Regions from separate parts of the Bacillus sp. GW823-FHT06B01 genome, predicted to be linked through region 1. Evidence: riboswitches for the same ligand, from Rfam matches in the RefSeq annotation. Region 1 holds a riboswitch; each other region holds the start of a gene.
What was found. Region 1 has a riboswitch for S-adenosylmethionine ahead of AC1Q8N_RS19025 (bifunctional O-acetylhomoserine aminocarboxypropyltransferase/cysteine synthase). Riboswitches for the same ligand answer to the same signal wherever they lie in the genome.
Positions count from the first base shown of each region.

Region 1 (3,132 bases):
CCTATTTTTATTCGTTTGTAGCTTCGTTATTTTTAGGAAGTGGAAATGCATTACCAATCGCTGCCGCTCCAAGCATCGGTAATAGTAAATTGAGCGGGAAAAACATGAGTAATAGTAATGTTATAGCAATTGGTTTTCTTAATGCATAGCTTGAAATTGCTGTCGTGACGATGGCTACCGAAGCGATTGGATCTATCGGGATAATGGAAGCTATAGCATATCCGATACTAGATCCAGCAAATATAATTGGGAAAATATGTCCACCGCGCCAACCTGTATTTAAACAAACGGCAGTAATACATAATTTTAAAACACCTGAAAGAAGTAGTACCCAGAAGGATAAATGACTCCATTCAACGACTAAATCTTTTAATTGGTGTTCTCCTGAGAATAACGTGTACGGGAGAACAGTTCCTGTAATTCCTAATAAAATACCACCGATAATTCCAAGTGATAGTTTGTATTCCCTGAAGGGATGGATTAATTTCTCTAATGTGAATTCAAATTTGAAATAAAAGAAACCAACTATAGCACCAATACTAGCAAGTGGTAGAAAGGCGATCCATTCATTAAGAGAAAGGGAACCTTCCCCAAAATCAACGATAAAGGATCCGCGATTATCGAATTTACTAAGTAATAAATAAACGGAAAAACCAGCGAAAGTAGTAGCTAAATATACAATTGCTTTTTTTCCTTTAGAAAATTCGTTAATTTGCTCACCCTCATTTTCATTTGGAGCTAAATAACCGAATAGCGGCGCGTTAAAAATTACACTTAAAGTAGCGCCAATTCCAACCTCTGTTAGTTCATTCATTCCTTTTAAGGCAAATGTAAAGCGATCCCCTACCCATGTACAAAGTCCACCGATAATTCCAACAAGTGCTGCTTCGGGACCTAAGCTAGCTCCAAATATTAAAACGATAATCGCAGTTAAAGTAGCTTTATGTACAAAACGGTATTCAATTCTACCTGTTTTTTTATATTCACCCATCACTTCTGGCATAAGACGTGGATATGTACCGAAATACTTTTGAGTTAAACCAACGAGAATACCACCGATAGTTGTGACGCAAATAGTGTAATACGGGGGAGAAGCGAAAATAGTAGGTAAGTATCCCCAAATAAAGTGAATGCCGATATTTATTGTAACTAAAAATAGCCAGACTGTAGCTCCTACTATAGAGCCTAAAAGAATGCCGTATAGGACGAGTATATAGTGCATGTCCTTTGTATTTGTCATGTTATACCTCCGTTATGTAAGCTTTAATGTTGAAAGGATTCAATATGCTCCTGCGAAATGAATATGTATAGTATCTTTTTGAGAGGTTGGCTTATTCAATATATTGAGGTCTCGTGAGAATTTGAAATGTTATACAGTTAAACTACTTACTTAATTTTATATAGTAATCGAGGGTTTTAAAAGGTCTTTTTCAAATGAATATGGAATATATTTCTTTTGTTATGCATGTCAAATTCTTTGTATTTAATTTAGAACATTCAGAAAAACTGATTGACATTAGGAAATTATTGCTATAAAATCAACGGTAATTGCATAGTCTTATCAAGAAAAGGTGGAGGGACAGGCCCGATGAAACCTTGGCAACAGCCGTATAACGGAATTGTGCCAAATCCTGCAGGTAATAATCCTGAAAGATAAGAAAGAGCCTTTAGAGCGTGTTTTCAAACTGCTCCTTTCTTGTTTTCAGGAAAGGAGCAGTTTTTTTATTTTGTATAAAAGAAAGGAGAATGAGAGATGGGAGAATCATGGGGAAAAGGAACAATTTGTGTGCAAGGTGGCTATACACCAAAAAATGGTGAACCGCGTGTTTTGCCACTTTATCAAAGTACAACGTATAAATACGATACTTCAGATGATTTAGCAGCGCTATTTAATTTAGAGGCAGAAGGATATATATATACGCGTATTGGAAATCCTACTTTAGCTGCATTTGAGCAAAAGTTAGCGGATTTAGAGGGTGGTGTAGGAGCTGTTGCAACGGCTTCTGGGCAGGCTGCTATTATGCTTGCTGTTTTAAATATTTGTAGTAGCGGAGACCACTTGCTTTGTTCTTCCACAGTTTATGGCGGAACGTTTAATTTATTTGGAGTGAGTTTGCGTAAGCTTGGTATTGACGTTACGTTCTTTAATCCGAATTTAAGTGCTGATGAAATTGTGGCCCTTGCTAATGATAAGACGAAACTTGTTTATGCAGAGTCGTTAGGAAATCCAGCGATGAACGTTTTAAATTTCAAAGAATTTTCAGATGCAGCGAAAGAGTTAGAAGTACCTTTTATTGTGGATAATACATTAGCAACTCCTTATTTATGCCAAGCATTTGAGCACGGAGCAAATATTATCGTTCATTCTACGACGAAATATATTGATGGTCATGCAAGCTCTTTAGGCGGCATTGTTATTGACGGAGGGAACTTCGATTGGACAAATGGGAAATATCCTGAACTTGTTGAACCGGATCCAAGTTATCACGGCGTAAGTTACGTTCAAAATTTTGGTGCAGCAGCTTATATTGTGAAGGCGCGTGTTCAATTATTAAGAGACTACGGAAACTGTATGAGCCCATTTAATGCGTATATTAGCAATATCGGCTTAGAAACGTTGCATTTAAGAATGGAGCGTCATAGTGAAAATGCTCTCGCAGTTGCTAAGTGGCTTGCTAACCATGAACGTATTGAATGGGTGAATTATCCGGGATTAGATAGTAATGAAAATTACTCGTTAGCACAAACGTATTTGAAAAAAGGTGCTAGTGGTGTTTTAACATTCGGCATTAAGGGCGGATTAGAAGCAGCGAAAGAATTTATCGCAAATGTAAAACTAGCAACTCTCGTAACGCATGTAGCGGATGCACGAACTTGTGTTATACATCCTGCTAGCACAACGCATAGACAATTAAGTGCTGAAGATCAGCGTCTAGCTGGCGTTACATCAGATTTAATTCGTTTATCGGTTGGTATAGAAGATGTTTCTGATATTATTGCAGATTTAGAAGCAGCGCTAGTCGGAGGCAAAGAACATGCCGATCATAATTGATAGAGATTTACCAGCTCGCAAAGTGTTGCAGAAGGAAAATATTTTTGTAATGACGAAAGAGCGAGCAGAAACACAAGATA
Region 1 covers NZ_JBXAHR010000004.1:91,237-94,368, forward strand. Annotated here, with positions in the region: gene AC1Q8N_RS19020 (chloride channel protein) at 8-1,240, opposite strand; SAM riboswitch class I at 1,556-1,660, shown strand; gene AC1Q8N_RS19025 (bifunctional O-acetylhomoserine aminocarboxypropyltransferase/cysteine synthase) at 1,754-3,052, shown strand; gene metA (homoserine O-acetyltransferase MetA) at 3,036-3,132, shown strand, end outside.

Region 2 (3,132 bases), 400 kb from region 1:
ACGATTGTTACATCGTTATTTCCTCGCTGGAATCCTTCTAAATAAGCAAGTGTTCCAAGGCCACCAGCACCAACAACTCCCGCCATCGCTGTATAGCCTACTAAAGCAATTGTCGTAACAGTAATACCAGATACTAATGCTGGTAACGATTCTGGAATTAACACTTTCAAAATAATTGTGCTTGTTTTTGCTCCCATTGCTTTCGAAGCTTCAATTACACCTTTATCAATTTCACGAAGCGCAATTTCAACCATTCTCGCGTAAAATGGTGCCGCTCCAATAATTAAAGCTGGAAGTGCTGCACTCGCTCCAAGAATTGTTCCAAGCAGAATCTTTGTGAATGGGATTAATAAAATGATTAAAATGATGAACGGTATCGAGCGGAAAATGTTTACGAACGCTCCAATCCCCGTGTTAACCGCTTTGTTTTCCCATAAATTATCTTTCGCTGTCATAAAGAGTAACAATCCTAAAATTAGTCCTAATACAAATGTGGCAAGAGCTGCGATTGCCGTCATATATAACGTTTCACCAGTTGCTTCTAACATTTGATTCCAATCAACATTTGCGATTAACTTATCCATGTGCAATCACCTCCAGCTCTACTTGATCTTGATGTATTCCCTCTATTGCTTGCTGAATCGCTGTTTCCTCACCATTTAAATGAACAACTAAACTACCGTAAGAGCCGTTATTTGTTTGGGCGATGTTTCCTTGCAAAATGCTAACTTCTATATCACTGCGTTGCATTAATCTTTGAAGTACTGGTCTTTCTACAGCTTCACCGATAAACTGCAAACGAACTACTTTACCATCTGGATACTTTTCAATTAAACTTTCAATCGTTTCATTTGTATCTTCAGAATCCGTTAACTGCTGTACAAATCGCTTTGTAATGTCTTTCTGCGGATTGCGGAATACATCAAGTACTGGACCCGTTTCTACAATCTTCCCTTTCTCCATTACCGCCACTCGATTACAAATCTTTCGAATCACGTGCATCTCGTGTGTAATGAGTACAATTGTTAAACCGAGACGCTTATTAATATCTAATAATAAATCTAAAATTTGATCTGTCGTTTCTGGATCAAGAGCTGACGTTGCTTCATCACATAAAAGCACTTGCGGGTTGTTAGCTAACGCTCTTGCAATCCCAACACGTTGCTTTTGTCCTCCGCTTAACTGAGATGGATACGCGTCCCCTCTTCCTTCTAATCCAACAAGATGAATTAACTCGTCGACGCGTTTTCTTCTCTTCGCCTTATCGACACCTGCAATTTCAAGTGGGAACTCGATATTTTCGCGTACAGTTCGTGACCAAAGTAAATTGAAGTGCTGAAAAATCATTCCAATTTCTTGCCTTGCCTTACGAAGTTCACTCCCTGTAATTGCTGAAATCACACGATTTGCAATTGTAATTTGGCCAGAAGTTGGTTTCTCTAACTGATTGAATAATCTGATTAAAGAACTTTTCCCAGCGCCACTATATCCGATAACACCAAATATTTCACCTTTGTCTATTTTTAAATTGGCATTATCTACAGCAGTGACATCACCGCTTTTTGCTTTATATATTTTCTTTACATTTTCTAACAAGATCATGATGTTCACCCCTTTTTTTGTTTAAAAAGCGTAAGCGGCTCGTTTAGAACAAGAGGACGCCCGAATCCCTGACGTAGAGGCGCTTTTTGCCTCATAGGAAGGGATGAAACGACCGACTGTTCTAGCCGCTGAAGCTAGATTTTTGGTCGACTCCGCAATTTTTTATGTTTAATGCGTGTAGTCCACCGTTATCACTACTTTTATTATTTGAATGTCCTCCACATTCAAACAATAAAAAAACCTTTCCGCTTTAGAGAAGCAGAAAGGTTTATATGCGTATATAACAACATTATCCCTCTCTCTCATCTCTCAAAGCATTTGCTTTGCAGGAATTGGCACCATTTCAACATAAGTTGACGGTTGCCGGGCTTCACAGGGCACAGTCCCTCCACCTCTCTTGATAAGAGAAATCAGATTACATTTTCGTCTGATTTGTAATTTATGAAATTGTCTATATTTTATGAATTGAATTGTATCAATATCCATACGCCATGTCAACAGAAATTTTCGTAAAAAAAGAAACTTCAGACTTTTAAGCACCCACTGACATCGGTTTACATATATGAAACATCGATTCGACTAATAGCATCGTTCGATACGTTCCTGAATATTGTACACGTCCATCGTTCATTAATGTTTGCAATCGTACATTTCCGTTCACCAATTGTTTTACATCTTCCTCATCTACACAAACGATTTGCTCCGTTCCTCTTTCCTCATGTAGCAGCTCTATATAATCTCTTGAAATTTGTAACGAACAACTTTCATCTCCAAAGCGGAAATTAACAGTTTTTTCTCCTTGTCTTAAAAGCGGCTCTAAATGATATTGACCATTAGCGTAATTTACAAATGATTGCAGCAAAGAATATAATTTCACCCTAAATCACATCCTTCATATCACTTTCTATTACACATACCATTCCCTCTCACTAAAGAGCAATCCTGTTACTTTCGCTCGACAAATACTGTAACCACCCTGCATCTCGACATATTTCCCGAGAAATATGTCGAGGCGGCAAAAACTTTGCCGCCTACTTTAATTCCGTATATAAATATTCAACCGAATGAAATGCATATATCTTCTTCATGAGTGTCCCATTTTCAAAAACAAGTAAACACGGTACACTTTCGATTCCATACTCTTTCGCTAAATGCGGAGCATAATTTAAATCTAACATTCCAATTTTCAAGTCTTCAATTGTCATCTCAACAACTGTTAACATCTTTTTTGCTAATTGGCATGTTCCACACATTGGAGTATATACATATAACACTGTTTTTTCTTCGTTCTCTATTAGGGCTGTAGCTTCGGCTCCTGTCCAATCAATCACTTCTATCATTCCTTACCGTAAATATTCTGTATAAACGTCAATGTCAGCTCCCCATAATACATTTGCTAAGTGTGAAGATGGCGCAGTTGCCACTTCTCGGTACGAGCGATCAATGTAAATATGCTCTGCTTGCGGAAATTCTTTTCGAAATTGCTTCCTTAACTTTTCTCCAGCATCATCAGCATCCACTAGTACATAC
Region 2 covers NZ_JBXAHR010000004.1:494,808-497,939, reverse strand. Annotated here, with positions in the region: gene AC1Q8N_RS21025 (methionine ABC transporter permease) at 1-584, opposite strand, end outside; gene AC1Q8N_RS21020 (methionine ABC transporter ATP-binding protein) at 577-1,602, opposite strand; SAM riboswitch class I at 1,902-2,009, opposite strand; gene AC1Q8N_RS21015 (hypothetical protein) at 2,135-2,479, opposite strand; gene AC1Q8N_RS21010 (thioredoxin family protein) at 2,634-2,942, opposite strand; gene AC1Q8N_RS21005 (toprim domain-containing protein) at 2,946-3,132, opposite strand, start outside.
Region 2: linked by a shared signal. The riboswitch ahead of AC1Q8N_RS21020 (methionine ABC transporter ATP-binding protein) and the one ahead of AC1Q8N_RS19025 (bifunctional O-acetylhomoserine aminocarboxypropyltransferase/cysteine synthase) in region 1 are both predicted to bind S-adenosylmethionine.

Region 3 (3,132 bases), on a different contig from region 1:
TCGTTTTATACACAAGTAACGCTTCTTTTTCCTTGTCAGGCACAAAAATATCTTCTATTTGAATGACACCATATACATTTTCAGCATTAACAAGTTTTACTTCCTCTCCAGCTTTTAAACTCTCTGCTACTTCTTCTGTTACTGGTAATGTAATCGGTATACTCCATATGCTCCCGTTTGCTAAGCGAAGCGTTTCTACGACCGAATCATAATCTTTCTTTCCTAAAAAACCAGTAAGTGGGCTATATCCCCCTGTCGCTAATAGCTCTAAATCACTTAACGCAATGTTGTCTAGTTCAATTTCTTTTTCGATTTGTGATACGTCGTAAGTCTCGTCTATACGATTTATTAATTCGTTTCTTGTACTCATTTTCTATTTCCTCTCTTAGCTTTATTTTCAAATTCATCTTATTGGTAATGAAGACCACATTCTGTTTTCACTTTCCCAGACCACCTACCATCTCTCGAATCGCCACCCTCACCTACAGGTAACGTACACTTCTCACACCCAATACTTGGATATCCAACATCATGCAGCGGGTTATACGGTAAGCTATGTTTGTATACATATCGCCACACTTCTTTCCACGTCCAATGAATGAGTGGACAAACTTTAATAGATTGAAAGCGATGATCTTGATTTATAAACTTTGTATGCTTACGTGTTTCTGATTGTTCCCTCCTTAAGCCCGATATCCACGCTTTTTCCGCTGCCAATGATTTTTCTAACGGTAAAATTTTTCTAATTTTACAACAAAGATTCGGATTACTTTCCCATAATTTCTCACCATGCAACTTCGCTTGTTCATCAAGCGTAAGTTCCGGCTGTTTTTCTATAATATTTAATGAAGGAAATCGTTTACGCACTTTTTGAATTAATTCATACGTTTCTTGAAAATGAACATTCGTATCTAAAAATACAACTTTAGCAGATGGATTTACTTGGTTTATAAGATGCAGCAATACCATCCCTTCCACTCCGAAGCTACATGCGTATACAATTTCATTTTTATATTCTTTATAAGCCCAACTTAATACAGATAGCGCGCCTTTCGTTTCATCTTCTTCTGAAAATGAAACATTATTTTCTTCCCACGTTTCATACGTCAACATGTTCTTTCCCCCTGTAAAAGCAAAAAGACGGTTTTAACCTAATATAATAGGTTAAAACCGCCTCTAGTTTTTCTAGTCAGCGCTTTTTACTTTAAACGTACCTTTTCACTTTTCTCTAATTGAATGACTTTCCCATCTTGCACAACAATTGTAATTGAACCATATTTCATATCAGCAAGCATCGCTTGAATTTTCTCAGATACTTCCTCAAAATGTTCCCGTACGCTCACGCGAACAGCCCCCCTTTTTATTCATAAAAAAAATCTTTCCCATTTCGAAAAGACTGTTCGGTAATATATTTTACCTTATCTTTCAAAATGGATTCCATTTTGCTGGATTTAGCACCTTGCTTTCTATAAGCAGGTTGCCGAGCTTCTTCGGGCCAGTTCCCTCCGCTTCTCTTGATAAGCTTTGTATTTGTATTTTATCACAATTCTGATTTTTTTCAATCCTAGTTTTCCGATATATTTTAATTATTTTATTTTATAAAAAAGGAATTGCCCATCCGAACAACTCCTTTTTCCCATTCACACAAGTTCTTTAATACGTATGCGATCGTTCCCAATAATATTTTCATATGTTTCACGCTCTACAACAATTTGTGATGTGCCGCCTTTCGCGAAGACGACAGCTGGTCTACGAATCCGATTATAATTATTCGCCATCGAGTATCCATATGCCCCTGTACAAGAAATTGCTAATAAATCGGCTGAAGCAACTTTCGGTAGAGTGATATCCCAAATTAACATATCTCCACTCTCACAGCACTTCCCAGCAATCGAGACAAGTTCCTCATTCTCATCATTCCCTCGATTCGCTAACATCGCTTCATAACGAGCGTTATATAAAGCAGGTCTTAAATTATCAGTCATCCCACCATCCACTGATACATATTTCCGAATACCAGGAATGTCTTTCACAGATCCGACTGTATAAATTGTCGTTCCAGCATCCCCTACAATACTACGGCCTGGTTCAACCCATATTTCTGGCAGGGGATAATTACATACTGTAAATTGTTCCCTCACAGCACTTGTTACAGCTCGCACATATGTCTCAAGAGTTAATGGTGTATCTGACTCTGTGTAGCGTATTCCGAATCCTCCGCCTACATTTAGCACTTTTACTACATAGTTTGTTCGCTCTCTCACTTCTTCTAAAAATTGACGAAGAACTTCAATCGCTCGCACAAAGCCGGCCGTTTCAAATATTTGTGATCCGATATGTGAATGAATTCCTAACACATTATAATTTGATTTTTGTAAAGCAATCTCAATTACTTGCATCGCTTGACCATTTGACACGCCAAATCCAAATTTCGAATCATCTTGGCCTGTTGTAATATATTCATGTGTGTGCGCCTCTACTCCGGGCGTTACACGAATTAATATGTTCACAAATTTCCCATGTTGCACTGCTAAATCATGCAAAATTTCTAATTCTAAGAAATTATCTACGACAAAACAACCAATATTCGCCTGAAGAGCCATCACAATTTCTTCTTCTGTTTTATTATTGCCGTGAAAATGAATGCGTGATGCCGGAAATCCTGCTTGCAGCGCAGTATATAATTCTCCTCCAGAAACAACATCTAATGACATATTCTCTTCACGAGCCACTCGGCACATCTCCATGCACAAGAACGCCTTGCTTGCATATGCTACTTGATAAGAGAAACCACTTTCTTTAAACGCACGATGAAACGCGCGGCACTTTCCTCGAATAGACTCTTCATCGTATACATAAAGTGGTGTTCCGTATTGTTTTGCTAGCTGCGTCGTATCGCACCCTCCAATTTCTAAGTGTCCTTGCCCATTGATTCGGCTTGTGCCGTGTAAATACATTTGAATTCCTCCCTTATTTCCTCTAAAACTCATAACCCCAATCTTCTATTCATTGCAGCACGCTTTTAGATAGACAAAAAACGCGCGGAACAATGTTCACACGCGTTTCTTATTAGGAAAAATATATATTGAAAAAATAAACGAGTTGTTATCTCCTCAAAATAAGAAACCGCAT
Region 3 covers NZ_JBXAHR010000003.1:627,763-630,894, reverse strand. Annotated here, with positions in the region: gene sat (sulfate adenylyltransferase) at 1-370, opposite strand, end outside; gene AC1Q8N_RS16475 (phosphoadenylyl-sulfate reductase) at 409-1,113, opposite strand; gene AC1Q8N_RS16470 (YezD family protein) at 1,200-1,343, opposite strand; SAM riboswitch class I at 1,416-1,524, opposite strand; gene lysA (diaminopimelate decarboxylase) at 1,641-2,957, opposite strand.
Region 3: linked by a shared signal. The riboswitch ahead of AC1Q8N_RS16470 (YezD family protein) and the one ahead of AC1Q8N_RS19025 (bifunctional O-acetylhomoserine aminocarboxypropyltransferase/cysteine synthase) in region 1 are both predicted to bind S-adenosylmethionine.

Region 4 (3,132 bases), on a different contig from region 1:
TGAAATGAGTACGTGATCGCCTTGTGAAAGAAGGAGGAATGCAGTAGAAATCGCTGCAATTCCTGATGCGAAGGCAAATCCCTTTGTTCCTCCTTCTAATAAAGCAATGATATCTTCAAGAGCTTCACGAGTTGGATTACCAGAGCGACTATAGTCATATTTTCCGAACGTATCTACATCAAACTGATGGAATGTTGATGTATTATAGATGGGAACGTTAACAGCTCCTGTTTGTGAGTCATGTTTATATTGGTTGTGCAGTAAGAGTGTATCTATAGAATAACTCATATTCTTACCCCTTCTTTTACAAGTTTAATGGCTTGCTTTAAGTCTTGAATTAAATCGTTACTATTTTCAATGCCAACGGAAAATCGCAGAAGACGATTACATACACCGTTTGCTGTTCTGATTTCTTCAGGAATATCAGCGTGTGTTTGCGTTGCTGGATACGTCATTAAACTTTCAACACCACCAAGACTTTCAGCAAATGTAATTAAGGATAAAGATTGTAAGAATGGATTAATCCATGTTTCATCTTTCAGACGAAATGAGATCATGCCACCTCTTTCAGGATAAAATACATCTGTCACCCCGTCTTCATCATTTAAATAAGCAACAACTGCTTTTGCATTTTCTTCATGTTGTCTCATGCGAAGCGCTAACGTTTTCATACCACGAATTAATAGCCATGAGTCAAATGGACTTAAGACCGCACCAGAGGCATTATGATAATGAGCGATTTCCTCACAAAGTTCCTTTCCTTTTGCAACGACAAGTCCGCTTAGGACATCGTTATGTCCTCCTAAATATTTCGTTGCGCTATGAAGTACAATGTCGGCACCTTCTGTTAATGGCTGCTGTATATAAGGCGTATAGAATGTGTTGTCTACAATAAGAAGTAGTCCGTGTCTTTTCGCTACAGTTGCGACAGCGGCAATATCAGTAACTTGCATTAACGGATTAGTTGGAGTTTCTATGAAAATAGCTTTCGTTGCAGTTGTGATAGCTTGCTCAATTTGTTTAATGGATTGTGTATTTACGTATCTACATCGAACATTCCACTTTTTTTCGTGCTCAGAAAATAATCGATAAGTGCCCCCGTATAAATCTTCAGATACAATAAGTTCGTCTCCAGAACGGAATAGGGAGAGGACGAGGAGAACAGCTGCCATCCCTGAACTACAGGCATAACCTTGTTCACCATATTCTAAGTCTGCGATTGCCTGCTCTAAAAGACCACGAGTTGGATTGCCAGTTCGTGAATAGTCAAAGCCAGTAGAGTTACCAATTCCGTCATGACGATAAGCAGTTGAAAAATAAACAGGTGGGTTAACAGTTCCTGTTGTAGTTTCGCTCCGGTTTCCGATTTGTGCTAGTTTTGTTTCAATAGTTGACATGTGAAAATTCCTCCTTTTTAAATTAACAATTAAGTGAATGTAAAGTGAAACTTTAATCAGTGAGGGATTCATCCCCACTGATTATCAGCCCTCACCAATCGGGCTTTTACGGGCAGTTGATTCCCACCTAACTTCTTTGTTCCAGCTGAATTTTGAGTTGGGAATCTTACTGCCCTCAAATAGCGGGGGAAAATAAAAAAAGCCTTCTAAAGAAGAAGGCTTTCGGTTTGAATAGAGTCTTCTTCTCATCTGTCAAATCTTTCACAATTTGCTGGAATTAGCACCTTATTAACAAATGTTAATGGTTGCTGAGGCGTCAAAGGGCCAGTCCCTCTACCTCTCTAGATAAGAATGTTCGTATGAAATTTTATTATGTTTTTAACTTTACAACAAAAGATAATTGAATTGCAACTTTATTTTAAATAATTTTTATTTTTCCGCAAGTGTCATTGACTTTTGCATTTGTGCATGCTAAATTTATTAAAAAATTAACAAACATTGTTAAAAGGGGAACGTATTTCCTTTTAGCTACATAAATAAAATAATAAAGACAAACTCTTATTGAGAGCGGTGGAGGGAAAGGCCCTGTGAAACCCAGCAACCTTCAAACGAAATGTTTGAAACGGTGCTAATACCTGCAAAACGAATGTTTTGCATAATAAGAGGAGGAACAATTATGTCCCCCTCTTCAAAGTGAAGAGGGGGTTTTTATATTGATAGAAATGAGGGAGATTTGTGAAATTACTAGATTTATTATCAAAAGGAATTGTAATAGGTGATGGTGCGGTTGGGACGTTATTACATTCACATGGTTTGCAAAGTAGTTTTGAAGAATTGAATATATCTGATCCAGATTTAATTATATCGATTCATAAGCAATATGTAGCTGCTGGGGCTGATGTGATTCAAACAAATACGTACGGAGCAAATGAAGCGAAATTACGTATGTATGGTTTAGAAAATCAAGTTACTGAAATTAATAGAGCCGCAGTAAAACTGGCGAAAGCATCTGTTACAGACAGAAATGCAATTTTAGGAACAATTGGTGGTATGAAACATATCGGAGCTGTTACGACAACTGATATGGAAAGAGAATTTATGTTACTGGAACAGGCAAGTGCATTACTAGAAGAACAGGTTGATGGACTGCTATTAGAAACTTTCTATGATGAGTTTGAATTACTTCATGCTGTTCAGGTGTTACGAAAACAAACGAATATTCCAATTGTAGCTCAATTAGCATTGCATGAGGCAGGTACAACTCAAAATGGAAATGATGTAAATGAAATATTAAAACAGCTTTTAGATTACGGTGCAAATGTTGTTGGATTGAACTGTCAACTAGGGCCACTTCACATGACGGAAGCTTTTAAAATGATATCGATTCCGCAAAATGGCTACTTGTCAGCATATCCAAATGCAGGTCTCCCGAATTATGTGGAGGGACGCTACGTATATGAGGGAAGTCCGGCTTATTTCGAAGCGATGACACCGAAATTTATTGAGCAAGGTATCCGATTATTGGGTGGTTGTTGTGGCACGACTCCAGAACATATTGAAAGTATGAAACGTGCAATTGCAAATGTTACACCTGTAATAGAAAAGGATACGATTCAAAGACCGAAAGTAGTTCATACACATGAGAAACGTTCGAAAGCTCATGTCACTTTAGCAGAGAAAGCAAAAAAACAAACGACAGTAGTAGTGGAATTAGATCCACCGAAAACGTTAGATA
Region 4 covers NZ_JBXAHR010000002.1:594,803-597,934, forward strand. Annotated here, with positions in the region: gene metC (cystathionine beta-lyase) at 1-288, opposite strand, end outside; gene metI (cystathionine gamma-synthase/O-acetylhomoserine thiolyase) at 285-1,397, opposite strand; SAM riboswitch class I at 1,640-1,749, opposite strand; SAM riboswitch class I at 1,953-2,062, shown strand; gene AC1Q8N_RS10110 (bifunctional homocysteine S-methyltransferase/methylenetetrahydrofolate reductase) at 2,133-3,132, shown strand, end outside.
Region 4: linked by a shared signal. The riboswitch ahead of metI (cystathionine gamma-synthase/O-acetylhomoserine thiolyase) and the one ahead of AC1Q8N_RS19025 (bifunctional O-acetylhomoserine aminocarboxypropyltransferase/cysteine synthase) in region 1 are both predicted to bind S-adenosylmethionine.